DNA from 2 places in the Paraburkholderia sp. MM5384-R2 genome. Region 2 is predicted to be linked to the other one. Evidence: riboswitches for the same ligand, from Rfam matches in the RefSeq annotation. Region 2 holds a riboswitch; the other holds the start of a gene.
The links. Region 2 has a riboswitch for thiamine pyrophosphate ahead of thiC (phosphomethylpyrimidine synthase ThiC). Riboswitches for the same ligand answer to the same signal wherever they lie in the genome.
Positions count from the first base shown of each region.

Region 1 (14,205 bases), on a different contig from region 2:
TCGGTCAGCAACTTCCGCGATGTCGGCGGCGCGGGTGCCGGCTATCTGACCGTCGACGGCAAACAGATGCGGCGCGGCGTGTTCTATCGCGCGAACGCGCTGACGCTGAGCGGCACCGACACGGCGACGCTCGACAAGCTCGGTATCGTGTCGGTCTACGACCTGCGCACGCCCGCCGAAATCGCACGCACCGCCGACGTGCTGCCGAGCGGCGCGACATCCTCGACGCTGAACGTGCTCGGCATGAACGACTTCGTCGCGCCCCCGGTCGATTCTCCCGTCGACGCCGTCGCGTTCATGCAGGCGCAGGCGCGCGCGTATGTGACGGGCGGCCCGCAGCGAGCCGCCTATGGCGCGCTGCTCGGCGCGCTCGCCGACGGCACGGGCGCGCAGCTATTCCACTCGAACGCGGGCAAGGATCGCGCGGGCTGGGTGGCGGCGCTGCTGCTCAGCATCGCCAACGTTCCGCTCGACGTGATCATGCAGGACTACCTGCTCAGCAACGTCTATCTCGCGCCATCGATCGCCGCGCAAACCACCACGCTGCGCGCGCAGGAAGGCGCGGCCATCGCGACGGCGAGAGCGCCGTTGCTCGACGTGGACGAGAACTATCTGCAGGCGGGCTTCGACCAGGTGCAGGCGAGCTACGGCACGATGGCGAGCTACCTGACGCAAGGCCTCGGCCTTTCCACGGCGACGGTCGACGCGCTGCGCAATCGGCTCGTGCATTGACGCGCTTCGCTGGCGCGCTTTGGTGGCCTTCCTTACAACGCAAAAAAAAGTCCGCCGCAGAGGTGCGGGCGGACCGGGAAGGGCTGCATCGAGGTTGCCGGGGGCGACTATAAGGCCGCACCCCGCGCGACAGTCGATGCGGTAAGGGCGGGTAAGTGTCCGGTCCGCGCCGCGTTTGGCTGCGAGCATCCTTACGACAGCGCCGGCTCCACCGGCGATTCGATCCGCACTTCGAGCCCCCCCTGCGCGTGATTGCGCACGAGGCAGCGCCCACCGCGATCGTGCGCGAGCCGCGCGACGATCGCGAGACCGAGCCCGCAATGGCCTTCGCCGCCGCGCGCGGCGTCGAGCCGCACGAACGGCTTCATCGCCGCGGCAATGCGGTCGTCGGGAATGCCGGCGCCGTGGTCGCGCACGCTGATCGTCCAATGACGGTCGTCGCACGCGGTCGAGATTTCCACCGGCGGCATGCCGTGTTCGAGCGCGTTGTCGACGAGGTTCGTCACGAGCCGGTCGAGCAGCGTGCGCGGCAGCGTGAACGAGGGGCCGGCGCGCAGATCGAGCGCGAACAGCGGGGTTTCGGCGGGGTCCGCCGCTTCGGCGGTTTCCGCGGCCTCCGCGTAATCGCCCGAGGAAAACTGCTCGCGCAAGAACTCGTCGACTTCGACGGGCGGTCCGGCGTCCGCCGATTGGCCCGCGAATTCGAGGAACTGCTGGACGATGTTGGTCAGGGAATCGACGTCGCGGATCAGGCCCGCGCGCTCGTTTTCGTCGACCAGCACGCTTGCGCGCAGCTTCAGGCGCGTGAGCGGCGCCTTCAGATCGTGCGCGACGCCGGCGAGCATCACCGCCTGGTCGTCGCCGGCTTCGTTCAGGCGCCGCATCATGTCGTTGAATGAGCCGATCAGCTCACGCAGCTCGCGCGGGCCCTGCACCGGCACGGGTTGGGGCCGGCCGCCCGAGCCGAACGCCCGCGACGCATCGGCCACGCGCGACAACGGCCGTTGCATCTGCCACACCGCGAACAACGACAGGATCAGCCCGGCGACCAGCATCGACACCGATTCGATCAGAAAGCGCGGCGGCGGCGGCAGGTCGACCGGCACGACGACCCAGTTCGACTTGCCCGGGACCAGCACCCACAGTTGCGGCGGACGCAGATCGTCGACGGCGATCTGCGTGCCGGCCGGCAGGTTCTCACGCAGGTGCCGGCTCAGTTCGACCACCATATGCTCGTGCGGCTCGCGCAGATGCACGCTGGTCGGCATGTTCCAGGTGGGCACCAGATGCACGCGCATCGCCGGCGCGAGCGCGGCGCCCTTGATCGGCTCGCCGTTGATCGCCTGCAGCACGAGCAGAATGCCGCGCGCGAAGCCGTCGATTTCATGGCGCGGCGGCTGCATCGTCACCAGCACGAACCAGCTCGCCTGAATCGCGAACAGCACCGCCGCCGACAGCAACGCCATTCTGCCGAACAGCGTGTTCAGCGGATTTCTCATGCGCTCGGGGCGGCCCCGTCCTCGAAGGCTGTGCCGTTGGCATCGGGCACGAACACGTAGCCCTTGCCGCGCACCGTTTGCACGTAGCACGGGTTCGACGGGTCGTCCTCGATCACGCGGCGCAGGCGCCAGATCGGTACGTCGAGGCTACGGTCGCGGAACGCGAGGTTGTCGCGATGCACGAGATCGTGAATCAGCACGCGCGACAGCACCTTGTACGGATTGTTGACGAAGATCTTCAGCAGCGCGAATTCGCTGTCGCGCAGCGGCAGCTTGGCGTCGTCGCGGCTCAGCGAGCGCGTGGCGAAGTCCAGTTCGAATGGCCCGAAACGATAGCGCTTGCGTGCTTCGGGCGCGCTCGTGGTGGACGGCCCGCGCCGGCGCAACACGGTCTGGATCCGCACGAGCAGTTCGCGCGGATCGAACGGCTTGGTCAGATAGTCGTCCGCGCCGAGCGACAGACCGACGATGCGGTCGGCCACCGTGCCGCGCGCGGTCACGAAGATCACCGGAATGTCGTCGCCGGCGGCGCGCAACGCGGTGAGCGCGCGCAGGCCGTCGGTGTTCGGCATCATGATGTCGAGCACGACGACCGACGGCCGCTCACGCTCGAGACGACGCTGCAAATGGGTGCCGTCATGCAGCACGGACGCATCGAAGCCGTTCGACTGCAGAAATTTGCAAAGCAGATCGCGTACGACCGGATCGTCGTCGACGATAAGGACCTGTGGATTCATGGCGAAATTCTAGACTGGCCCGCCCGACGCGCGACCGGGCATTTCCTTACCAACGCTTACTGTGCACCGCTCGGTGCTGGCGGGCTCGCGCCGGGGCGGATCAGCGAAGGTGCAGCGCTTACTTTAGCACTGCCTGATCCGGCTCTGCGCGACGACAGGCACGCGATGACAACAGTTGGCAAGCACTCGAAAGCCCTCGCAAGCCCACGGAACGGATCGTAACAACCGCGCGAAAGCGTGCTTTGCTTCGCCCATCGTCGGCACCCGCGCGGCGCGATGATTCGTTCCGCAGCAAGTCGCTCCGCACGCCGAACGAGGCCCGCTGCCTCGGACGACGGCACGCGGCGTTCAACCGACACCGGTGCGCAATGCGCACCTTCGCGAGGTCCATCATGACGATCCACAATACGCTCAGTACCACGCCTTTCTCCTCGCTGGCGAATAAGCCGGCCACGGAGAAATCCGCCAGTTCAAGCTCCACGGGCGCAGCGGCGAAATCGCAGCAGAGCGCCGGGCTCGGGCAGCCTGCACTGCCTGCGCCGGGCACGGGGCTCATCGGCCGTCTGGTCAACACGACTGCTTGAATCGGCGAGGTCCGCGTGCCGTTATCCGGAACTACTGAGCAGCGGCGGCGCGCCGTGGCGTGGCTCGTTGCCGGCGCGCTGCTGTTGCCGCTCGGCGGCTGCGGCGCCGCGGCGCTGCCGTGCCGGGTCACGGCGGCGACCCTGAAAGTGCTGCCGGTCGTCGGCCATGCGGCGGCGACGCCTTTCGACATGTGCGCTTCCGCGATCGATTGAATCATGACGCTTACCCGGATGGTTGGTGCACTGATGCTGCTCGGCGGCGTGCTGTCGTGCGCCGCGCATGCACAGCTCGTCGCGCGCAGTGCGAAGGCGGCCAGCGTGGCATCGAATAGCGTCGTCACCGATACGCGGCGGCGCTCGCCGGACGCGCCGTTTTCGTTTCGCGGTGTCGCGCTCGGCATCACGATCGACGAATTCCGCGCGGGCTCGACCGTGCGCGCGACGCCGGTCGGCAGCGTGCCGATCTGCGAGACGGACGTGCAGGCCGGAGCGCTCGGCATGCGGCTGAAGTCCCACGATAGCCTGAGCGTCGCGTGCCGCTGGGCGCATCGCGATGATGAACGCTGGGCGGTGTCGCAGGCCGTGGTCGATGGTGCGCCGGCGCTCGAACACGTGATGCGCTTCGCGCGCATCGGCGGGCAGGGCGCGCTGCGTCTCTACGAGATGTCGTTCGTGATCGACGAGCTGACCGCGGAGGATCTGCGCGACGCGCTCGAGGATCGTTACGGGCCGCCGCGTCTCGCGACCCGCAACGCGGCGGCGCCGGGCGCGATGCCGATGTACGTATGGGAGAACGCGGTGAGTTCGATCACGCTGTGCTTTCTGCCCGGCAGCCGCAACGGCACGCTCACGTATCTGCTGAAGGGCTCGGATGCGTGGATGAAAGCGGTCGTGCGGCAATGGCAGGCGAGCGGCGCCGACGCGGGCTGATGTTTGCCAGGCAACCCTGATTACCGGTGCGAACCCAACGCCGAAACCGGGCGGTGTCCGGATAGGCCGCCTCACTTCGACTCCTTTCATCCTTTCCGCCACGGAGCCAGCATGACCGCGCTACGTCTCACCCTCGTGCTCGGCGCCGCGAGCTATCTCGCGGCCTGTTCGAGCGCGCAGACCAGGTCGATCGTCGAAACGCCGATGGCGCCGCCGCTCGCGTCCGCGCCGTTGAACGTCAACACGCAAGGCGCGATCTATCAGGCCGGCGCGCCGCTGCTGCTGTATGAGACGCCGCGCGCGCAGCACGTCGGCGACGTGCTGACGATCCGGCTGTCCGAATCGTATAGCGGCAACAACAGCGCCAGCGCGTCGGCGAACCGCACGAGCAGCATCACCGCGACTGCCGCGGATCAATCGACGAATGCCGCCGCGCGACTCGCCAAACTGTTCAACATCGGCTCTGCCAGCACCGACTACAAAGGGCAGGGCAATCTGAGCGACATCAGTAACATGACGGGCACGCTAGCCGTGACCGTGATCGGCACGGTGTCGGGCGGCAATCTCGTCGTGTCAGGCGAGAAGGTGATCGCGATGAGCGGGACCCGCGACCGTCTTCGACTCTCGGGCATCGTCAATCCCAAGGACATCGAAGCAGGCAATTACGTCGCGTCGAGCAAGGTCGCGAACGCGCGCATCGAGCAGGCGGGCCTCGGCATGGTCAACGATGCGACGACGATGGGCTGGCTGCAGAGGATGTTTCTGAGTGTGCTGACGTTTTGACCGTCAGCCGGGTCAGCGCGGTGCGCGCGACACCGCGCTGCGCGTTACGTGCGACGCGTGGGCCGCATCAACCGGCTTCGACCATCAGGCGCCGCTAACCGAGCGGCGGCGCAAGTCCGCGTTCGGCCGCGCCGATCTCGCCGTCCGGCACGAACACGTAGCCGCGTCCCCACACCGTCTGCACGTAGCGCGGTTCCGACGGGTCCACTTCGATCAATCGACGCAAGCGCCAGATCGATACGTCGAGACTGCGGTTGCGATGCGCTTCGCTATTGCCGTGCAGTTTTTCGAGCAGCTGCGCACGCGTGAGCACGGTCATCGCGTGCGTGACGAACACCTTCAGCATCGCGAATTCGCTCGAACGCAGCGTGATGCGTTCGCCGTCGCGGCGCAGTTCGCGCGCGGGGAAGTTCACTTCGAAGCGGCCGAAATGATAGGGCGCGCGCTGTTCGGGCGCGCCCGGCGCGATCGAGCCGCGACGCCGCAGCACGGTGCGAATCCGCGCGACGAGCTCGCTCGGTTCGAAAGGCTTGCCGAGATAGTCGTCGGCGCCGAGTTCGAGGCCGATCACGCGATCGATCGGATCGGCGCGCGCGGTCAGCAGGATCACGGGAATGTCGTCGCCGGCGACACGCAAGGCGCGCAGCGCGCTGATGCCGTCGAGCTCCGGCATCATGATGTCGAGCACGACGAGCGCGGGACGCTCCTGCTGCAATCTGCGCTGCAACGCCAAGCCATTTTCCAGCATGGCGACCTTGAAGCCGCGGCCGTGCAGATATTCGCCGACGAGCTCGCGTACGACGGGATCGTCATCGACGATCAGGATGGTCTGGTTCATTCAGGTCATCTTAGTGATGCGCACGGGCCGCGCAAAGCGTATACCGCTTTCCAATCCTTTCCCGTGTAAGGCGCTGCAAGCGAAAGCAAAGCCGCGAGCACTCAGTGGGGCGGCGCGAACGCCTGCGAGGTTTGCAGGGTCTGCTGTTGCTGCGCTTGACGCGGGAAATCGGTCCGATCGACCACCATCCGCTCGATCAGTCCGCCGAGCTTGACCGAGGCCGACGAAAAACGGTCGGTGTTCAGGCCGCCGGTCTGATAGCGCGCGGTGACCAGAATGCGGCCGCTCTGGATCAGCGTCAGATCGATGATCGACAGGTACTGGATCGATTCGTCGCTGAACGAGCGGCGGCCATAGTCGATCGCGGCGTTGTAGACGAGCCGCGCTTCGCAGCCGGCCGGCGAGGTGCCCGGATTGTAGACGTCCGAACGAATACCGCGCCGCTCGAGCGCGAGCTGCAGCGCCGGCACGAAATCGCCGACCGACACCGCCGGGTTCACTTCGATGCAGAGGTGCTGCAAATCCGCGGGCCGCCCGTTGACGAAGGTCGGCGACGAGTAGTTCGACGCGATCGCGTAGCCGGCCTGGATGACGGAGCCGGTGGCGTCGGCGGCCTGGATCAGCGTCCAGGCGCAGCCGTCGAGCGCGAGCGTCAGCGTCGCGGCGAAGGCGGCGAGGGCGCAACGACGCCGGCATATCAGCGAGGCGACCAGACTCAGGCGCGAATGCCTGATTGCCGCTGGCGCGCGCACGGTCGGCGACGAGGTCATGAGGCAGCGCCCGATTCCGGTCACGAAATGCGATGGAGCATCAAAAGCAGCGACGGCCGCGCGCTCAGCGCGTCACGCGCAGTCGCAGTTCGTTCTGACCTTGCACGCTCGCGGTGACGTTCACGCGACGGGCGTCGGTGGTCACGACGAAATGCTGGCGCACGGGTGTGTTGACGTCGTGCACGACGCGCGGAAAGCAGGCGGCGATGTCGGCGCCGAGTTCTTCGAGCGGATCGTTGATGACGCCGTCGGCTTGCCAGTGCGCGCGCCAGTGGCAGTCGTACGCGTGCGGGCTGGCGCGGCAATCGTCCGGATTGGAGACGCCCGGCAGTTGCGCGGCGGTCTCGTTTGGCAGTCGCCGGAAATCGCTCGCATCGACGATGTGCGTGAGCGCCGCGCAGATATCGGCGGGTTGGTTCGGCTCGGTCGTTTGCGCGGCATCGACGGCGTTCGTGAGCAGCAGCGCCGCGCCGCAGGCGAGCGCGATGCGCGGGAGCAAAGACGGGAGCAAAGGTGAAACACGGCGAGCGAATGACATGGGCGAGGAGTCCGAAGAGCGGTTGCGATGAAAGACGTGACTGACATCAACGACGGCCGACGCATGGCGCGGCCCGTACGACTATCGTCGCTGCTCGCAGGCATTTTCAAAGCGCGGAACAGCTTGCGCGCTCCGCAAATGCTTTCGAACTCTTCTCGTGTCTTTCCGGATGTTGCGCCCGGAGGCGCCGGCGCGCAGGCGAGGCTTAACCGAGCGTCAAGCCGCCATCGATGTGAATCACCTGGCCGGTGATGTGGCGTGCCGCGTCGGACAGCAGGAATGCGATCAGCGCGGCGACGTCGTCCGGTTCGGCAACATGACCGAGCGGCGTGGCTTCGGCGGCGTGCGCCCACACGGCCGCGTTGTCGGCGCTTGGGCCGCGATCCTTCGCGTGTAGCCCGGCGCCACGCAATTGACGGTCACGCCGAGCGGCGCGAGCTCCGCGGCCGCCGTTTTCGCAAGCGCTTCGAGTGCCGCTTTCGCGGCCGCCGTCGCGGCGAATGGCGCATCCGCGCGATAGCGATGCGCGACGAACGAACTCAAGGCGACCACGCGAGCGCGCTTCGATGTTTCGAGCGCGGGCATCGCGCGCCGCACGAGCGCGGCGAAGGCGGCCGGCATCGCGGCGAAGGCGGCGCCGAAGGTGTCGGGATCGAGCGCGGCCAGCGTTTGGCGCTGCGCATGGCCGGCGTTCGCGACCAGTTGATCGAGTGCGCCGAAGCTCGCGAGCGTCTGATGGATCACGTGCTCCGCCGCGCCGCGCTCGGCGAGGTCGCCGAACCCGGTCGCGCAGCGTGCGCCGCTTGCCGTGCAGTCGGCGGCAACCTGCACGAGCCGTCGACGGGAGGCGTCGTCTGCGCCGCGCGCGTGCAGCATCAACGACGTATGCGGCGCCGCGAGGCGCCGTGCGAGCGCCGCGCCGATGCCGGAACCGGCGCCGGTGATCAGCACGACGCGTGCGGCGCCGCCGTGCGCTTCGCTGACGTGAGCGCCGCTCGCGTCGCTCACGCCGCTACCGCTTCGGAAGAACGCTCGACGTCGAGCGTTTCGTCATGGAACGCTGCGAGCGATTCGCGATGTGCGACGCTGACGATCGCAGCCTTCGGCAACCGCTCGGTGAACAGCCGATAGAGCCGCGACTCGTTTTCCGCGTCGAGCGCGCTGGTCGCTTCGTCGAGGAACAGGTAGTCCGGCTTGTGCAGCAGCACGCGCGCGGCGGCGAAGCGCTGCTGCTCACCCGGCGACAGCACGCGAGTCCAGTGCGCCGTTTCCTGCAGACGGTCCGCGTATTCCGACAGATGGCAGGTGATGAGCGCGTCGCTGCATTCGTCGTCGCTATAGGTGTCCGCCGCCGACGGATACGCGAGCGCCGCCTTCAGCGTGCCGATCGGCATATAGCTGACCTGCGGGATGAACATCATGCGCGCGTTGACCGGTGCGTCGATCGAGCCGTCGCCGAACGGCCACAGGCCCGCGAGCGCGCGCATCAGCGTGCTCTTGCCGGCGCCCGACGGACCGCGCACGAGCCAGCGCGAGCCCGGCCGGATCGCGATATCGCGGATGCGCGACAGTGGGTTGCCATTGGGCAGCGCGAGCTGGAGGCCGTCGGTGGTAAGCGTGTTGCTGTCGACGAAATGCAGATTGATGCCGCCGTGTTCCGTGGCCGGCGACACCGATTCCTTCAGACGCGGCGAATGCACGACGCGCTTGAATTCGCGCAACCGGTTCACGGTCGCGCGCCATTCGACGAGGCTCGTATAACTGTTGATGAACCACGAGAACGAATCGCTGACCGTGCCGAACGCGCTCGAAATCTGCATCAGCACGCCGAACGTGAACGCGCCCGCGAAGTAGCGCGGCGAGGCGACGACGATCGGGAAAATGATCGCGATCTGGCCGTAGAAGCTCAGCACGAAGGTGAGGCGCTTCGTGTACTTCATCACCTGCCACCAGTTGTCGCGGATGCGGCCGAACAGCGTGCGCGCGTTCGTCTTCTCGGTTTCCATGCCGTTGTAGAACGCGATCTGCTCGGCGTTCTCACGCAGCCGGATCAAGCCGAAACGGAAATCGGCCTCGACTTTCTGCGCCTGATAGTTGATCGACACGAGCGGATGGCCGACCTTCTGCGTGACGAGCGAGCCGCCCACCGCATACAGCGCCGCGGCCCACACCATGTAGCCGGGGATCTGCAGCGGCATGCCGCCGAGCGAGATGCTCAACGCGCCCGCGAGCGACCACAGGATCGTGATGAACGACACGAGCGTGACGACGGTCGACAGCAGATCGAGCGTCAGCGACAGCGTGGTGGTCGCGAACGACTGCAGGTCGTCGCTGATCCGCTGGTCGGGGTTGTCGGCGAGGCGGTCGCGCTCGATGCGGTAGAACGCGCTGTCGTCGAGCCACTCGTTCAGGTAGCGGGTGGTCAGCCACTGGCGCCAGCGGAAGCCGAGCATCTGGCGCAGATAGCGTCCATACACCGCGAGGATGATGAAACCGAATGCGAGTCCGGTAAAGATCATCAGCAGGTGCGGGAAGTCGTGGACGTTCTTCGCCTGCAGCGCGTTGTAGAAGTCCCTGCTCCAGCTATTCAGGCGTACGTTGATCCAGACGACGAGCAGGTTCATCACGATGATCGTGACGAGCAGCCCCCACGCGATGCCTCGTTCCTCGGAAACCCAGTAGGGCTTGATCAGGGTCCACGCGGAGACCTTTTCGTCGGGCGGCAGCGCGGGGCTGGCGGAAGTACGTGGTGTCATGAGCATCCTGATGAAGTGCTGACCCGAAGTGCCATTCCGGCGTACGGGTCCAATCTGGTTGACCCATGTCGGGCGATCCCGCGAACAGCAGGCCCCTCTGCGAGGGCGTGGCTGCCGCGGGTCTGCGATACCTGGCCGGGCATCGCGCCATCACGCTCGATGAACGCGAGTCCGGACGGGCGCCCGATTCTGGCGTGACGCCCTTAAGCGAAAATTAATTTTCGGGGCCGGCATCCGTTGGGGGGCCGCCGCCACGCATGCGGCCACGAGCGCCGCGCGCACCGCGTTTTTGCGGCACCGGTCACGGCATTGTGCCAGAGCGCCGGGCCGCTTCGCACCGGCATCTCGATAGACGGTGCCAGATCAAAATTGGGGTGGCGACCGCGGAGCGCGGGTTTGCGGGCGCCGCGCCTTTTATGGTCTAATGACCTGCGACGAAACAGGGGTGCTTCGCCCACAGGCGGCATGACTTTCATGCCGGGGCGGCGAGGCTGAGAGAGACCCTTTGCACCCGATCCGGGTAATACCGGCGCGGGAAGTTTCCGGAAGCAACCGTCTTCCATTCCCCGCCGGGCGGCGAGCGCAGCTCACATGTGCACGTCGTACCGGCCGGCTTCACCCGCCGGTTTCGTCCTGGGTACGTGCGTTTTTGGCCGTACGGAAAGGACTCGATGACCGCCTATTCTTCAGACATGCATTTTTCCCTTCGTCACGCCGCCTCGGGCGAGCCGTGCCGTTCTGGTTTTGCCCACCGCAGTCGAACGGAGCGCGCGCGATGAACTGTCCCGCCCGACCCGATTTCGCCGTGCTCGGCGGCGGCCTGTGCGGCCGCCTGGTCGCGTGGCGCCTCGCTGGCGACGGGCATCGCGTGGCGCTCTACGAGCGCGGCGATGCCGCCGGTTCGCAGGCTGCCGCGTGGGTCGCCGCCGCGATGCTCGCGCCGCTGGCAGAGGCCGCGAGCGCCGAGCTGCTGATTACGCGGCTTGGCGCGAGTTCGCTCGAAAGCTGGCCGCGCGTGCTTGCCGAACTGCCGGAGCCGGTGTTTTTCCAGCGCAACGGCACGCTCGTCGTCTGGCATCACGCGGATCGCACCGAGGCGCCGCTATTCGAGCGGCGCGTGCGTGCGAACGCGCCGGCCGAGTTGCTCGACGGCGGCTTCGTCGCGTTGGCGGGCGCGCAGCTCGGCGCCGCCGAACCCGCGTTGGCCGGCCGCTTCAGCCAAGGCTGGCTGCTGCCGCGAGAAGGCCAGCTCGACAACCGCCAGGTGCTGTCCGCGCTTGCGGCCGGGCTTGCCGAGCGCGGCGTCGACACGCACTGGAACACGCCGATCGACGACGCGTCGCTGCCCGAGGCCGGCATCACCATCGATTGCCGCGGGCTCGGCGCGAAGCCGGTGCTGCCGACGCTGCGCGGCATCCGCGGCGAAGTTGCGCGCGTGCATGCGCCTCACCTGCAGCTGACGCGCCCGGTGCGGCTACTGCATCCGCGTTACCCGCTGTATATCGCGCCGAAGCAGAACGGCCTCTACGTGATCGGCGCGACCGAGGTGGAGGGCGAGGACATGTCGCCCGTCAGCGTGCGTTCGGCGCTCGAGTTGCTGAGCGCGGCGTTTTCGGTGCACCCGGGCTTCGGCGAGGCGCGCATTCTCGAGCTGAATTCGCAGTGCCGGCCGACCTTGCCCGATCATCGTCCCGCGCTGCTGTGGGACGGCGCGCGCACGCTGCGCGTGAACGGCCTGTACCGGCACGGCTATATGATCGCGCCCGAAGTCGCCGACGAAGCCGTGCGCTTCGCGAGCGCGCTGCTCGACGGCCGCGTCGGTGATGCCGACGCATTCGCCGGCTGGCGGCGCGACTCACGCTGGAGCGAGCTGTTCCAGCAGCATTTCGCGCGCGAGCCGGCCCGAGCGTAGCGGCCGACGTGCCGCGCGCGATGCCGCTTGCGCCATCGATTGAACCGTATTCGAACACCATGGACATTCATATCAATCAGAAGCCGTTGTCGCTGCCCGAGGGCGCGACCGTCGCCGATGCGCTCGCCGCCTTTGGCGCGCGTCCGCCGTTCGCGGTCGCGCTCAACGGCGATTTCGTCGCGCGTGCGCAGCATGCGGCGCGCGCGTTGCAAACGGGCGACCGGCTCGACGTCGTGCAGCCGGTCGCGGGCGGCTGAGCGCGACCGCGCCAGCCTGTCGCTTACCGAACGCAACAACCGTCGCCGAAAACCCATTGCCGCAACGCGGTCGGTTCTAGCCGCGAGGGCAAACCAGGATGATGCAAATGACTTCTCACGAGACCGCCGACGCGCTGACGCTATACGGTCAAACTTTTGCAAGCCGCGTGCTGCTCGGCACATCGCGCTATCCGTCGCTGCAATCGCTGTCCGATTCGATCGACGCCGCGCGCCCCGGCATGGTGACGGTCGCGCTGCGCCGTCAGATGAACGAGGGCCACGCCGAAGCCGGCTTCTTCGATCTGCTCAAGCGCCATGGCGTGCCGCTGCTGCCGAACACGGCGGGTTGCCTGAGCGTCGGTGAAGCGGTGACGACCGCGCACATGGCGCGCGAAATCTTCGAGACCGAGTGGATCAAGCTCGAACTGATCGGCGACGACTACACACTGCAGCCCGACCCGGTCGGCCTGATCGAAGCCGCCGCGCGGCTCGTCAAGGATGGCTTCAAGGTGCTGCCGTACTGCACCGAAGATCTGGTGATCGGCCGCCGTCTGCTCGACGCCGGCTGCGAGGCGCTGATGCCGTGGGGCGCGCCGATCGGCACCGGCAAGGGCGTGATCAATCCATACGGGCTGCGCGTGTTGCGCGAGCGGCTGCCGGACGTGCCGCTGATCGTCGACGCCGGGCTCGGCGTGCCGTCGCATGCGGCCCAGGTGATGGAGTGGGGCTTCGACGGCGTGCTGCTGAACACGGCCGTGTCGCAGGCGACGCACCCCGACGCGATGGCGCGCGCGTTCGCGCTGGGCGTCGAGGCGGGCCGGCAAGCGTATCTCGCGGGCCCGATGGCCGAGCGCGAGAGCGCGCACGCGAGCACGCCGGTGATCGGCATGCCGTTCTGGCATCAGGATGGAGGTGCCGCATGACTCAGTCGTTGACGCTGAAGGACCGCGATCTGTTCTGGCCGACGGCCGACGAACTCATCGAAGCCGCCGAGCGCATCCGCGCACGTCTCGGCGACTGGCCGCCGACGCACGCGCCGTGGCGCATCTGCCTGATCGCACCCGACGAACCGAACGGTGGCGACCTGATCGTGATCGCCGACGCACAGCAGCACGGCGAGCAGATCGCGCGCTGGCTGACGCGGGGTGCGGGCGTGATCGTCGCCGCGGAAAACCGCGCGACGCTGCATCTGGGTGGCGAGAAGTACGGCCTCGAAGGCCATCTGGCGGAAGACTGGATTGCCGCGCTTGCCGCGTTCCTCGACTGCGGTTTCGATCCGCACGACGCGCTGGTGCTCGCGCTCGCGTGGCGCGATGGCGACGAGACCCGCGCCGACGATGCTTTCCCGGCCGACCTCGCTCGCTTTCCGCGCCTTACCGACCTGCCGGCGGCACCCGCCAAGGCGTTCCCGCGCTGCCCGGCAAGGCTCGGCCTGTATCCGGTGTTGCCGACCGCGGACTGGGTCGAACGGGTGGTCGGCTTCGGCGTGAAGACGGTGCAGTTGCGCCGCAAGTCGGCCGAACCCGTCGACGAACTGAAGCGCGAAATCGCGCGCTGCGTGGCGGCCGGCCGCGCGCACGACGCGCAGGTGTTCATCAACGATCACTGGCTGGCGGCGCTCGAGGAGGGCGCATACGGCGTGCACCTCGGCCAGGAAGACGTGCATACCGCGGATCTGTCCGCGCTGGCCGACGCGGGCATCCGCCTGGGCCTGTCCACTCATGGCTTCTACGAGATGCTGAAGGCGCTGCATTTCCGGCCGAGCTACATTGCGTTGGGCGCCGTGTTCCCGACCACGACCAAGGTCATGCCGACCGCGCCGCAGGGCTTGCGCCGCCTCGCACGCTATGTGCGGCTGCTCGACGGCGT
Region 1 is NZ_JACHDI010000018.1:50,326-64,530, forward strand. It holds gene HDG37_RS25360 (tyrosine-protein phosphatase) at 1-732, shown strand, start outside; gene HDG37_RS25365 (ATP-binding protein) at 924-2,231, opposite strand; gene HDG37_RS25370 (response regulator) at 2,228-2,968, opposite strand; gene HDG37_RS25375 (hypothetical protein) at 3,361-3,552, shown strand; gene HDG37_RS25380 (DUF6726 family protein) at 3,607-3,765, shown strand; gene HDG37_RS25385 (hypothetical protein) at 3,769-4,482, shown strand; gene HDG37_RS25390 (flagellar basal body L-ring protein FlgH) at 4,594-5,265, shown strand; gene HDG37_RS25395 (response regulator) at 5,360-6,103, opposite strand; gene HDG37_RS25400 (hypothetical protein) at 6,205-6,873, opposite strand; gene HDG37_RS25405 (hypothetical protein) at 6,938-7,411, opposite strand; partial or broken gene HDG37_RS25410 (SDR family NAD(P)-dependent oxidoreductase) at 7,617-8,419, opposite strand; gene HDG37_RS25415 (ABC transporter ATP-binding protein/permease) at 8,416-10,167, opposite strand; TPP riboswitch at 10,599-10,722, shown strand; gene HDG37_RS25420 (FAD-dependent oxidoreductase) at 10,943-12,079, shown strand; gene thiS (sulfur carrier protein ThiS) at 12,139-12,336, shown strand; gene HDG37_RS25430 (thiazole synthase) at 12,444-13,259, shown strand; gene thiE (thiamine phosphate synthase) at 13,256-14,205, shown strand, end outside.
Region 1: another riboswitch for thiamine pyrophosphate. It lies ahead of HDG37_RS25420 (FAD-dependent oxidoreductase); the one in region 2 lies ahead of thiC (phosphomethylpyrimidine synthase ThiC).

Region 2 (14,205 bases):
GTTACCGCGCTGCGCACGCTCGCCGACGAAGCCGCGCAGCGCAACAACTGGACGCTCGAGCTGCACCTGCCCGCCGACGATATCCAGCTCGACGAGCAGACCGAAATCGCGCTGTTTCGGGTCGCGCAGGAATCGCTGACGAACGCCGCCAAGTACGCGCGGGCCTCGAAGGTCGGAATCGCATTGCGGGTCGGCGACGGCGAGGTCGCGCTGCATATCGCGGACAACGGCGTCGGCATCATGCCGGCCGATCTGAAGCGCACGCATACGCACGGCCTGCTCGGCATGCGTCAGCGCGTGGCCGCGCACGGCGGGCGCTTCGACATCCGCCGTGGCGCGCAAAACGGCACCGACATCGACGTCGTGATGCCGAGCGCGAGCGCCGCGACGCCTTCGGTCGATCAGCCGCCGACGTCGCCGGCCACGCCGCCCACTTCCTCGCAAAGCCCCGTCTGACAGATGCTCGCCGCAGCGCCCCCAAGCCGTTGTAGGAGTGCGCCGACGCCAACACCGGAGCACGCCTACGACAAAATCGCGGCACGGCCGACAGCGCCGCCCCCGCCCTTTTTTTACCATGCAAACAGGCCGGTTCGAAACCGGATCGAGACCTGATCGACTGGCATGGCCCCGGTCGGACGACATCAACCGATGCATTCTCGACAAGGAGAAGTTTCATGACTCGACTGATCGCTTTGCTTGTGCTCGCAGGAACTGCCATGCTTGTCACCGGCTGCAACACGATGGCGGGCGCTGGCGAAGATATTTCGAAGGGCGGCCACGCCATCACGAACGAGGCGGATAAGGCGAAATAAGCCGGCACATGGCAGCAGGATTTGCAAAGCCCGTCGCGGGATGCCGCTGCGGGTTTTTTTCGGCGGAGCTGACGGCAAGGCTTTGGCAGCGGGCGCGCGGTTCGCCGAGAACCGCAGCGCTATCAGGCGCTGCGCTTCTTCCGGTAATCGAACCAGAAAGACATGGCGACGCTGATCAGAATCACGATCGTCGCGATTACCGTCGAGCGGGTGACCGGCTCGCCGAGCAGCAGCGCGCCCAGCGCGACCGCGACGACCGGATTCACGTACATGCAGCTGCTCGCGATGATCGGGCTCGTGTGGCGAATCAGATACCCGTACGCGACGTACGCCGCCATCGTCCCAATCAACATCAGATACAGGAACGCGACGAGAGGCAGAAAATGCAGCTCGAGCATCCGCTCGCCCGACGCCCATGCGACCAGCGTCGACATCGCGCCGCCGAGGCCGATCTGCAGCGAGGTCGACAGAAACAGGTCCGACGGCAGCTTCAGTTGCCCGGCCAGATGCGCGCCGCCGGCCCAGAACAGCGCGCCGCACAGAATCGCGAGACTGCCGCCCGTCGAGCCCGGCGTGCTGTCGCCGTGACTCAGAATCACGATGCCGGCGAGCCCCAGCCCGACCGCGAACCATTCGCCGCGGCCGATCTTGCGTCCGGCGACGGCCGCGATCACGGTCGCGAACAGCGGCACGGTCGCGACCATCACGGCTGCGGTGCCGGTGCCGACCGTGCGCATGCCGTAGGCGAGCATGCCGCTCGACAGACCCACCAGCATGGTGCCGACGAGGCCCGCGTTGCGGATTTCGGCGAAGCTCGGCCAGATCGGCTTGCGGCGCGCGGCGAACACGAACAGACCGATGCCGGCGAACAGGTTGCGCAAGCCCGACATCAGTAGCGGCGGGAACGAGCCGAGCGCGACGTGCACGCCGAGGTACGTCGAGCCCCACACCAGATAAACGACGGCAAGCGCGAGCGCGATCCGCCCGTTGCGCGACTGCGGCAGACGCAGCGGCCAGCCGCGCGGAGAAAAAGCTGAACGTTGCAGCGACATGCTTCAGTCCGCCGTCGCCACTCGACCCGCGCGATGCGCTCGATGCCCGCGAGGCGCCGAGCCTGCGTCGATACCTTTCGGGCGGGATGGCGGGCACCGCATCGGTGATGCGGTCGGACGGGCGAGGCTGGCGGACATGTCGGTGGAACGGGAAGACGATGGGCGGCGCCGGAAGCGCCAGAAACGGCGGTAGCGGCCGCGCCGGTCAGAACGACACGATGCAACGCGGCCGCGCTGCGCGGCGGCAAGGTTGGCAAAGCCGCGGCGCGCACCGCATTATGCAGTAAGCGCCGAGAACGCCACGCGGCAGAATCGTAACTTTTTGGTTTCCCGCAACAGAAAAGCCGGGGACGCATCCCCGGCTTGCGGTCAGTGTCGGATCCTTTCGATGCGCGGTCATGCATCGAAAGGATCGCTAAGCACGCTCGGCGCCGACTCAGTTGCCCATCGCGCCCGACGCCTCGTGTTTCATCGCGTCGCCGCCCTTTTTCATCGAGCCGTGCTTCATCGTGTCCTTTTTCATGCCGTCCTTCGACATGCTGTCTTTGGACATCGAATCTTTCGACATCGCGTCCTTCGACATCGCATCGTTGGACATCGCGCCGCTCGCCTGCGCGAAGGCCGTGCCGCCGCTTGCCAGCATCAACAACGCGATCGTGGTAACTGCAATCTTCTTCATGGGATGACTCCTTGGTGGTGGATGAATCGAAGCCGGCGAGAGCCGGCGTGCTTCCGAAGCCGCTGCCGCAAGCGCGCGTGCGCCCGCATGCGTCAGGAGCCTCCGAACCAGTTGTAGCCCTGGTCGACCCAATAGCCGCCGGGATACGTGTTGGTGACGAATACTTCGACGATGTGCTTCGGATTCTTGTAGCCGAGCTTGGTCGGCATGCGCAGCTTCATCGGGTAGCCGTATTTCGCGGGCAGCCGTTCGCCGTCGTAGGAAAACGTCAGCAGCGTTTGCGGATGCAAAGCGGTCGGCATGTCGATGCTTTCGTAGTAGTCGTCCGCGCATTTGAAGCCGACGTACTTCGCCGTCGTGTCCGCGCCGACGCGCCGCAGAAAATCGCCGAATGGCGTGCCGCCCCAGCGGCCGATCGCGCTCCAGCCTTCGACGCAGATATGTCGCGTGATCTGCTCCGCGTGAGGCAGCGCGTACAGCTCGGGCAGCGTCCACACGCGCTGGCCGGTTACGAGACCGCTCAGCCTCAATTGATAATCTGAGCCGTCGACGTGCGGCACGTCGTTGATGCCGTAGTACGCGTTGAATGGAAACGGCCGCGTGATCTGCGCTTCGGTGTAGGTCGGCGCGAGCTGCTTCGGATCGAACAGCGCGGCCTGCGCGCGATCGTTCAGCCGCGACACGGCTGTCAGGAAACGGTTCACCGAAGCGTCGTCGGTCAGCGAGCAGCCGGTCAGCATCGACAGGCCGCCGAGCGTCAAGAGCTGCTTGCCGAACAGGCGTCGCGACGGCATCGCCAGTTCGCGCTTCGCATCGAGCAGGATCGACGCGCGGTCGAGCTTGTGGCTCACACGATGTGTGGATGGGTCCGCTGGTTTCTCTATCGGCTTGTTCATGATTCGGTATCCGTTTGGAATTCGCGTTGCGATTTCATGAGCGTGAGCATGCGCGTGGGTAGCCGCGGGCTCAACGTCCGCGCAACATCGCGAGCAACGAGCGCGGCACGAGCGCGACCATCGCCAGATGCACGGCGAGAAACGCGGCCAGCAGCGACATCGCGCTGAAGTGCACGATGCGCGCGTTGTCGTAGCCGCCCATCAGTTCGCGCAGCAGCGGAAACTGCACCGACTTCCAGATCGCGAGCCCCGATAGCACGAGCACGATCAGATCGGCGATCGCGAACAGGTAGGCGAATTTCTGCACCGCGTTGTAGACGCGCAGATCGCCATGCGAAAGCTTCCCGCGCAACGCGGCGACGAAATCGCGCAGTACCGAGCGCGGCGTCAGCGGCAGGAACTTGCGCACCAAACGCCCGCTCGCGAGATTCAGCGCGATATACACGAGGCCGTTGAACACCAGCAGCCACATCGCCGCGAAGTGCCATTGCAGCGCGCCGCCGAGCCAGCCGCCCAGCGTGATCGCGGTCGGGAAGCTGAACGCCGGGAAGATCGGCGACGCGTTGTAGATGCGCCAGCCAGACAGCATCATCACGATCGCGGCGAGCGCGTTCAGCCAATGCGTGATGCGCAGCCACAGCGGATGAATGACGCCGCGCTTCGGCGCGGTGGGCGCGGCGGGTGCGCTGGGGCGCAAGGCGTGGGGTGTGGACATGGGGCTCTCCTCGAGCAGCGGTAGTGAATGCGGCGCGCGCGGTGTCGATCAACGGCACGCGGGAAGGTCGGTCGCTTGCAGCACGTCGCCGCTCGCGTCGCTTTCGACGAACGCGACCACGCCGAAGCGGCCGGCGGCGTTGGCGCTCGGATCGGCTTGCGCATCGACGCTCGCAGCGTGTACATCGATGTCCTGATGAATCCGCGCGTGACCGGAGACGAGCGGCACGGGCCCGAACCAGGCGCGCACGACGCGCTCGTGATGCAGCGTCGCGCCGCGGTTTTCGCCCGCGCCGACCTGCGTCGTCAGCGCGTTCTCATAGATCGCGAGATAGGCGCTCAACGCACCCGTGGCGGCGGCTGCCGTCGTGCTGAACTGCGCATCGACATCGAACGCGCCGGGCGCACGCGGGCTCAGCGCAAGTGCGATGCTCGCCTGGGCGGGTTCGGCGACGAGCTCGTCGATACGGCGCTCGAAACTGTCGCGTTGCGACCAGTCGCGCAGCTCGCGGCCCGCGACGAACACTTCCGGCGTATAGAGCGTGTGCGCGCCCGCGAGACGCGTCAGCGTTTGCTGACGTTCGGTGAAGCGATGCTGGGAAAAGCGGTCGGTCCAGCCGAGGCTGTTCCAGTAGTCGACGTGCAGCGCGAGCGGCACGATGCCGTGCGCGGCACCGTTGCTTTTCCATTGACTGAGCCAGCGGTCGGCGGGCGGGCAGCTATCGCAGCCCTCGCTGCTGTACAACTCGACGAGCGCGACGCGGTGCGCGGGGCTGTGCGTGGCGCATAGGGGCCCGGCCGCGTCGGCCGCACTGATGCCAGAACCGCTCAGCAGAAAAAGCGCGAGGCCGACGGCGGGCGTCGAAAAAGTCGTAAAGCGCTGAAGTATCGAGCGATTGTGCGCGGTCGACATGACGTGCTCCGATCGTAATCTGCACGTTTGTCGAGCCGCGCGGCCGGTTATGACAAGCCTCTTTTAATTTTTTTTCCGGCATGGGATGAGCCAGCCAAAGCTCGCCCGCGACTCAGTCGTAACTGACCACCACCGTCACGCGCGTGTCCGTATCGGTGCGCTTCGCGTTCAGCGACAGCACGCCGCCCGCGCGACCGACCGCGTAGTGGCCGTCGCGGGCCGTCGCGACGCGCCCGGTGCCATCGACGAAGCGCGCCGCCACCAGATCGCGCGACTGCGTGCCGCCGTTCACTTCGAGCGCGACATCGGCCCCGCTGACGACGCCCGGCGGCGCGCTGAACGTCACCGTGCGCGAGAAGCGCTGACCCGCCACGCTCGCGCTACCGACGGCGACGCCAGGGGGCGCCGTATCCACGCTGATCTGCATCGGCGGTGCAACGATCATCCCCACGAACCGGATCACGCCGCCCGTCACCGTCGATGCCGCCGGCGCCGCCAGCGGCGCGGCAAGCAATGCCACCCCCGCGACTGTGCGACCGAACGTTCGCCACCGCCTGCTTTCCGCTTTCATGTGCACCTCTTTGTCAATCGGCGCGAGCCGCCTCGCGCCATTCACGCGCCATCCCGCGAATCGCTTCGCTGAGTGCGGCCTTCGCTGCACTTTGTTTAACGGCAATCCTCTGACTGGCTTGAACGCAATGCGGACCACACCGCTTTCTTCTCGCACCGCACAAAAACGGTCAATCGACGGGCGCGACGTCGCAAACGGAGCTGCGTGAGACAGCGTGCTAACATCAAACTTTCGTCTCGCTGCTGCCGCGCGGCCTCACGCTTTGTCGCCCGGCACCTCTCGATCGCTCTTCCCCAACACCTGGTCGTTTTGCCCGTGACTTCTCTGCGTCGTCCGACTTTCCGTGCTCTCGCCCGCTTGCGCCCATGCCGCGCAGGCGAGTGCGCGCGCGCGGACGTCGCGTCGCACGGCCCCGGCGAGACGTCCCGAACGGTCCCGCTTCACGCCGCCCGGCGCCCTCGCTGACGCAGCCCGCCAATACCCAGGGCCGCGTCGCCGGGCACCGGGCTCTCCCATTCGTCCACTCATCCGCCGACCACCCCATGGGTCGTTGCACGCGGCCATCCATGACCGCCTTACCCGGAGTCCTGATGATGAAGAAGATCAAAACCTGCTACCTGACCGAACTCGACGTGACCCGCCTTGAGAAATACGCGGCCACCGACGCCAAGTTGCAGCACATGCTCGACGATGTGCTCGAACGCGCGGTGATCGTCGACTCGCACGACATCCCCGCCGACGTCGTCACGATGAACTCGCAAGCGACGCTGATCGACACGGCGAGCGGCGAACAGATGACGTGGACCGTCGTCTATCCGCCCAACGCCGATTTCGCGCAAGGGCGCCTGAATGTGTTCTCGCCGGCTGGCCTCGCGCTGCTCGGCGCGCGCCGCGGCGAGAGCGTCCGCTTCACGCCACCCAGCGGCGATCAGAAAGTGCTCAAGCTCGACAAAATCCTGTATCAGCCTGAAGCCGCCGACGATTTTTCACTGTAAGCCGGCCGTTCCCTCGCTGTAAGTTGCCTTGTCTGATGCGGTCTCGAATCAAGCATAGGAGATGTCTGGTTTCATCCGGACCAGTTTTTTTGAGTCATTCAGACAGGTTGCCAAACCGCGGGCGGCCGGTGTATCGTGTGCGCTGCTAACGCGGGGGTCCTGCGTAGCGCGGAGCTGGAGGTCCGTGTTGCGTGGGTGAGAAATACCCTTTGAACCTGATCTGGATAATGCCAGCGCAGGGAAGCGTACGGATTTCGCTCCAGCCTCAAGGGCCTCACCTCTCCGCGATTTCCGACTACTTCCATCTCGGTCTCCTGCTTAGCCGCCCCACTTTGTACGGAGACTTACATGAACGCCAATCCGAAGTTTATTTCCGCCGAAGCCCATGTGGACGAGGCCGCCGTCGCGCCGTTGCCGAATTCGCGCAAGGTCTACGTGACCGGCTCGCGCCCCGACATCCGCGTGCCGATGCGCGAAATCTCGCAGGCCGACACGCCCGACAGCTTCGGCGGCGAAAAGAATCCGCCGATCTACGTGTACGACACGTCGGGCCCCTACTCCGACCCGGACGCGGAGATCGACATCCGCGCGGGTCTGCCCGCACTGCGCCAGGCGTGGATCGAGGAGCGCGGCGACACCGAGCCGCTGACCGGTCTGTCGAGCAGCTTCAGCCGCGAGCGCGCCGCCGATCCGGCCACTGTGCAGCTGCGTTTTCCGGGACTGCATCGCACGCCGCGCCGCGCGATCGCCGGCAGGAACGTGACGCAGATGCACTACGCGAAGCAAGGCATCATCACGCCGGAAATGGAATACATCGCGATTCGCGAAAACCAGCGCCGTGCCGAGTACCTCGAGACCCTGAAGACGAGCGGCCCGAACGGCGCGAAGCTCGCCGCGATGATGGGCCGTCAGCACCCCGGCCAGGCGTTCGGCGCGAGCGCGTTCGGTCCGAACGGCCTCACCGAAATCACCGCGGAGTTCGTGCGCGAGGAAATCGCGCGCGGCCGGGCGATCATCCCGAACAACATCAATCACCCGGAAAGCGAGCCGATGATCATCGGCCGCAACTTCCTCGTGAAGGTCAATGCGAACATCGGCAACTCGGCGGTGACATCGTCGATCGGCGAGGAAGTCGACAAGATGACGTGGGCGATCCGCTGGGGCGGCGACACGGTGATGGATCTGTCGACCGGCAAGCACATTCATGAAACACGCGAATGGATCATCCGCAACAGCCCGGTGCCGATCGGCACGGTGCCGATCTATCAGGCGCTCGAAAAGGTCAACGGCAAGGCTGAAGACCTCACCTGGGAAATCTTCCGCGACACGCTGATCGAGCAGGCCGAGCAAGGCGTCGACTACTTCACGATCCACGCAGGCGTGCGTCTGCAATATGTGCCGCTCACGGCGAACCGGATGACCGGCATCGTGTCGCGCGGCGGCTCGATCATGGCGAAGTGGTGTCTCGCGCATCACAAGGAAAGCTTCCTGTACGAGCATTTCGAAGAGATCTGCGAAATCATGAAGGCCTACGACGTGGCCTTCTCGCTCGGCGACGGCCTGCGTCCCGGCTCGATCTACGACGCGAACGACGAAGCGCAACTGGGCGAGCTGAAGACGCTCGGCGAACTCACGCAGATCGCGTGGAAGCACGACGTGCAGGTGATGATCGAAGGTCCGGGCCATGTGCCGATGCAGCTGATCAAGGAGAACATGGACCTGCAGCTCGACTGGTGCGACGAAGCGCCGTTCTACACGCTCGGGCCGCTGACCACCGACATCGCGCCGGGCTACGACCACATCACGTCGGGCATTGGCGCCGCGATGATCGGCTGGTTCGGCACCGCGATGCTGTGCTACGTGACGCCGAAGGAACACCTCGGTCTGCCGAACAAGGACGACGTGAAGACCGGCATCATCACGTACAAGCTCGCCGCGCATGCCGCCGATCTCGCGAAGGGTCATCCGGGTGCGCAGGTGCGCGACAACGCGCTGTCGAAGGCGCGCTTCGAATTCCGCTGGGAAGACCAGTTCAATCTCGGTCTCGACCCGGACAAGGCGCGCGAATTCCACGACGAAACGCTGCCGAAGGATTCGGCCAAGGTCGCACATTTCTGCTCGATGTGCGGCCCGCACTTCTGCTCGATGAAGATCACCCAGGACGTACGCGAGTTCGCCGCGCAACAAGGTGTCACCGACGACGAAGCGCTGAAGAAAGGCATGGAAGTAAAGTCGATCGAGTTCATGAAGCAAGGCGCGGAGATTTATCAACGGCAATGAGCGGGTTGCGCGATTCGCGCTTAACCAGCACTGCAGTATCGAAGCCCGCCGGCATGGCGGGCTTTTCTATTCCACCGCATCGAGCAGGCACGTTGCGTGCTGAGAGAAGGAAACCTCTGTTTCCAACAACGAGCGGAGTCAGCATCATGAAATCGATCCGTCATCTCGGTACTCGTCTTGGTACGGTCGCAGCCGCCCTTTCACTCGTCGCGGGTCTCGCGGCATGCGGCGACATGTCCCCACGCACACGCGATACCGCGATCGGCGCGGGTGTCGGCGGCGCCGCTGGCGCGGCGATCGGTGGCAGCGGCTTGTCGACGCTGGGCGGCGCGGCGGTAGGCGGCGTCATCGGTAACCAGGTCGGCAAGTGAGCGCTGCGTCCGATGACACGTCTAACGATTCATACAGGACAGCAAACGATTTTTTCGGGCCACGATCCGGACTGCCGAGGGCGGCGGATGCGGTGCGCCCTCGTCCCGACAACGCGCGTGGAAATAGGCTGAAATATGCGGTTGCGGTTTTGCCACAGCGCTGCCGCGGCAAGAGCGTAAGCTCCTCATAACGACGTCGCGCAAGGCGGCATCGGTTCATCGAGGAGCGCGCCATGAAGTCCCGCGTCGTCACCCATCTTTGCGTGGTGCGCCTCTCGACGCCACGCGATTCATCCAGTTTTTCCGCGAGATTCGCGCGGCCCGCCACCGCGATTTGCGTGCTCGCCTCGAGTCTCTTTTTTGCAGGCTGCTATTACCCCGCCGGCTACTATCCCGCCGGCTATTACCCGTCGTACTATTCGACCGCGCCCGCGACCACAGCCGACCAAACCGCGCCGGCGACCGATCAGCAGCCGCCGCCTCAAGCCCAGGCGCAAATGCAGGTCGCACCGCAAGACATGCCGCCCGGTTATGCGGTCCCCGCGCCCGTGTATGCGGCGCCGCCGGTTTATCCCGCCTACTATCCGCCGCCGGCTTATCCTTATCCCGCTTATTACGGCTACCCCGCCTACTACGGACCGTCGATTGCGATCGGCATTGGCGGTTATTGGGGCGGCCATTGGGGCGGTCATGGGGGCGGCCACTCGCATTGACCTGTCCTCTTTCGTCGCGGAGCGCGCACGCGCCGGCACTTCAACTGCCGGCGCGCGCGCTACTTCATGAGTCGTTTCTCCGCGCGTATCGCCCTCCGCCGCGCATACCCCGCCCGTACTTTCCCGGCTTGACGCGCCGATCGGGCGCTCTATCCTTGGAAGGTTTCATGCAGCACCCGCTTAAATCGGGCGACGCCGCTTTGTCGAGGCCACTTGCGAGCGTCCGCCGAATCAGAGCGACGCGCCGTCATGCGCAATCCTCCGCGTCGAATTACACAACAACGAAGGAGGCGTGATGTTTCATCAACTACTCACTCCGGTTGGCAATTCGATTTTTCCGTCGTTCATCGTGGCCGCGCTGCCGATCATCGCCGTGCTCGCGCTGCTCGGCTGGGCGCGCAGGCCCGCGTGGCAAGCGTCGCTCGCGGGACTGATCATCGGTTTGATCGTGGCGATTTTCGTCTGGCAGTTTCCGGTCGGGCTCGCGTTCAACTCTGTCGCGGCTGGCGTCGTGTTCGCGATCTGGCCAGTGATGTGGATCGTGTTCACCGCGATCCTGCTGTACAACATCGCGCAGCGCTCGGGACGCTTCGAGGCCTTCCGCCTGTGGATGATCGACAACCTGCCGAACGACCGGCGCACCGTGCTCGTCGTGGTCGGCTTTTCGTTCGGCGCGCTGCTCGAGGGCATTTCGGGTTTCGGCACGCCGGTCGCGATCACGAGCTCGCTGCTGATCATGCTCGGCTTTCCGACGCTCGAGGCGCTAACCTTTACACTGATCTTCAACACCGCGCCGGTCGCGTTCGGCGCGCTCGGCGTGCCGATCACGGTGCTCGGCGCGGTCACGCATCTGCCGTCCGACGTGCTCGGCAAGATGGTCGGGCGGCAATTGCCTTTCTTTGCGGTCCTGCTGCCCTTCTATGTGATCGCCGTGTACGCGGGCTTTCGCAACATGCTGCGGATCTGGCCGGTGCTGCTGGTCTCGGGCCTGAGCTTCGCGCTGACCCAGTTCGTCGTCTCGAACTTCGTGAACTACAGCCTGACCGACGTGCTGTCGTCGCTTGTTTCGCTGATCCTCACCGTTGCGTTCCTGCGCGTCTGGAAGCCCGCCGGCGATCCGAAATTCGCGGTCAACGTCGATCGCATCAGCGAGGTGCGCGGCAAGATCGGCGGCGCACAGGGCTGGTATCCGTGGATCATCGTGTCGGTCGTCGTGATCATCTGGACGATCGCGAGGATCTTCACGATCGGCGACATCAAGGTGTCGTGGCCCGGTCTCGACAAGGCCGTGTTCATCACGCTCTACAACACGCCTTACGGCGCGATCTGGGACTTCCAGCCGCTCGCGACCGGTACCGCGATCCTCGTCGCCGCGCTCATCACGGCGTTCGTCGTACGGCTCCCGCCCGCCGAGTTCGGCAAGGCGATCTCCGATACGTGGGTGCAAACGCGCATCGCGATCCTGACCGTGGCAACGATCGTCGGCCTCGCTTACCTGATGAACTACTCGGGACTCACCTACACGCTCGGTCTCGGCGTTGCGTCGGTCGGGCCGCTGTTTCCGCTCGTGTCGGCGTTCCTCGGCTGGGTGGCGGTGTTCCTGTCGGGCAGCGATACGTCGGGCAATGCGCTGTTCGGCAATCTGCAGGTGGTCGCGGCCAACCAGCTCAATCTGAATCCGGTGCTGATGGCGGCGACCAACTCGTCGGGCGGCGTGATGGGCAAGATGATCTCGCCGCAGAACATCGCGACCGGCGTCGCGACCACCGAGTTGAAGGGCAAGGAAGGCGTCGTGTTCGCCAAGACCTTCAAACATTCGATTCTGCTGACGGTGCTGCTTGGCGTGCTCGTCTGGGCGCAGCAGAACGTCCTTCAATGGATGATTCCGCATTGAGGCCGCGCCAGTAACGGCGCAATGCAATTCACATCTTTTCGGACGGCCGCCCGCGCATCGCGGGCGCCGTTTCCGATCCCATCCCCACTGCCGTTCCGCCGATCGCAATTTTTCTCACATATCGGCGAGAATTGCTCGTTTGGCGCGCGCCCTCGCAGCGCTTACCATCGACCTCATCGGACGCGGCGGTCTCCCGGATCTTGCCGTTTCATCCTGTACTGAAACGATTCGCGCGATCGCACTGTTACGATGAACTGTCGTCCCGACTCAACTGCGCGCGGCGCCATTCCAATGAAAACCAGAAACCTGCTGCAACTGCTGATCCTCGCTGCCCTGTGGGGCGCATCGTTCCTGTTCATCCGCGTCGGCGTGACCGATTTCGGCGTCGCGCCGCTGATGGCGCTGCGCGTCGGCATCGGCGCCCTCTTTCTCGCGATCGTGCTGATCGCGCGACGGCCGCTGCAACAGTCCGTCACCGTGTTGCGCACGCACGCAGTGCCGCTGCTCGTGGTCGGTATCGTCAATTCGGCGGCACCGTTCTGCCTGTTCGCGTATGCCGAGCTGACGCTGTCGGCGGGCGTCACGTCGGTGATCAATGCGTGCGCGCCGCTGTGGGGCGCGCTGGTCGGCTTCCTGTGGCTGCGCGACCGGCTCAGCGCACTGCGCACGCTCGGTCTCGTGGTCGGCTTTCTCGGCGTGCTGATGCTCGTGTGGGATCAGATCGCGGCGCCGGCCGGCTCGGCCGCCTCGCCGCTGAGCGTCGCGCTCGCGGCCGGCGCCGCGCTCGGCGCCACGCTGCTCTACGGCATCGCCGCCAACTACACGAAGCGTCACCTGACTGGCGTCGACGCGCTGACCGTCGCGACCGGCACGATGATCGGCGCGACGATCGTGCTGCTGCCGCTCGCGGTCATCTACTGGCCCGCCGCGCCGGTCTCGCTGCGCGCGTGGGGCGCGGTGATCGCGCTCGGCGTCGCCTGTACCGGCATCGCGTACATGCTTTTCTTCCATCTGATCGCGGTCGCCGGACCGACGCGCGCGATCACCGTGACCTTCGTGATTCCGATCTTCGGCATTCTGTGGGGCGCGTTGTTTCTCGGCGAGACGGTGTCGCCAGGCATGCTCGAAGGGTGCGCGGTGATTCTGGTCGGCACCGCGTTGGCGACCGGCGTGGTCAAGCGCTTGCCGTGGATGGGGACGCGGCGCGCGGATACCTGAGCGCACGCAGTCAATCGGCAACCGCGCCGGGTCGCGGCTTGCCGATCCGGTCACGTTACATTGGCTCACGCGCGCGCCCTTCGCGCGTCAAATGCATAGTCAAAAAAAACCGCCCGGATTTCTCCGGGCGGTTTCGTCGAACCGGCGGCGTCGGCCGCGAGGCTCTCGTATCAGTGCAGCTGGTCGGCCATCAGGCTCATGATCTGCTTGGCCTGCGAGCTTTCGTCGAGTTGCCCCTTGTCGTCGACCACGGCCACGCGGGTCTGGTTCGGCGTCACGGCGCGCACGTTCACGCGATACTGCCTGGCGACCTTCTCCTTCTTGCCGTGGAAGACCTGGCTCCAGAAGCCCTGCTCGGCCGACGACATATCCTTCGGATCGACGTAGCGCACGAAATAGAGGCCGCGGCTCACGTCGCGATCGTCGACCGTGAAATTGCTGCGATCGAGCGCGAGGCCCACGCGCAGCCACGCGCGGTCATACGGCTCGCCGAGCGTGAGTTCGGTCGATGAGAGCTGCGCCGACGTGTTGTTGGCCGAATCCGCATTCGGCATAGGCGGTTGCGCCGCGAGCGCGACGTTCTGCGCGACAACGGCGGCCGTCGCCGAGTTCGCACCCGCCGTCGCCGCGTTCGGCGCGATCTGCGTGCCCGCGGGCGACAGCTCGGCGTTCTGCGTGCCACCCGCGTTGCTACCCGAATCGGCCCGCGCCAGCGAGACCATCAGGCGCTTCAGGTACTCCTGCTCGAGCGCCGGGTCGTTCGGCTTGGGTTGCCACTGGGTCGACTCGTTGTTCGTACCGGTGATCGCCTCACGCATGCCTTTCTGGCTGACGAACACATAGGTGCCGCCCTTCGGCGCCGCTTCGAGACGCGTGCGGAACTTGTTGCGCTCCGAACTCACGTAGCTGTTGCCCATCGCCTTCGACAGCGTGTTGCGGATAAAGCCGTCGTTGATCTGCGCGTGGGTCTCGTTCCAGTCGGTTTCCATCACGCCCTTGTCGCGCTGGTCGACGACGAGCAGGAAGCCCTGCTCCTGCCAGAAGCGGCGGATTTGCGGCCAGGCCTGATCGGGCGTTTTGTTGTCGATCACGAGCCA
Region 2 is NZ_JACHDI010000006.1:268,696-282,900, reverse strand. It holds gene HDG37_RS13375 (sensor histidine kinase) at 1-456, shown strand, start outside; gene HDG37_RS13370 (entericidin A/B family lipoprotein) at 675-812, shown strand; gene HDG37_RS13365 (EamA family transporter) at 935-1,864, opposite strand; gene HDG37_RS13360 (pentapeptide MXKDX repeat protein) at 2,301-2,543, opposite strand; gene HDG37_RS13355 (molybdopterin-dependent oxidoreductase) at 2,636-3,439, opposite strand; gene HDG37_RS13350 (cytochrome b/b6 domain-containing protein) at 3,510-4,154, opposite strand; gene HDG37_RS13345 (thioredoxin family protein) at 4,203-5,066, opposite strand; gene HDG37_RS13340 (hypothetical protein) at 5,179-5,637, opposite strand; gene HDG37_RS13335 (GreA/GreB family elongation factor) at 6,228-6,632, shown strand; TPP riboswitch at 6,775-6,892, shown strand; gene thiC (phosphomethylpyrimidine synthase ThiC) at 6,981-8,912, shown strand; gene HDG37_RS13325 (glycine zipper 2TM domain-containing protein) at 9,059-9,283, shown strand; gene HDG37_RS13320 (hypothetical protein) at 9,517-9,996, shown strand; gene HDG37_RS13315 (L-lactate permease) at 10,292-11,890, shown strand; gene HDG37_RS13310 (DMT family transporter) at 12,182-13,108, shown strand; gene bamC (outer membrane protein assembly factor BamC) at 13,279-14,205, opposite strand, start outside.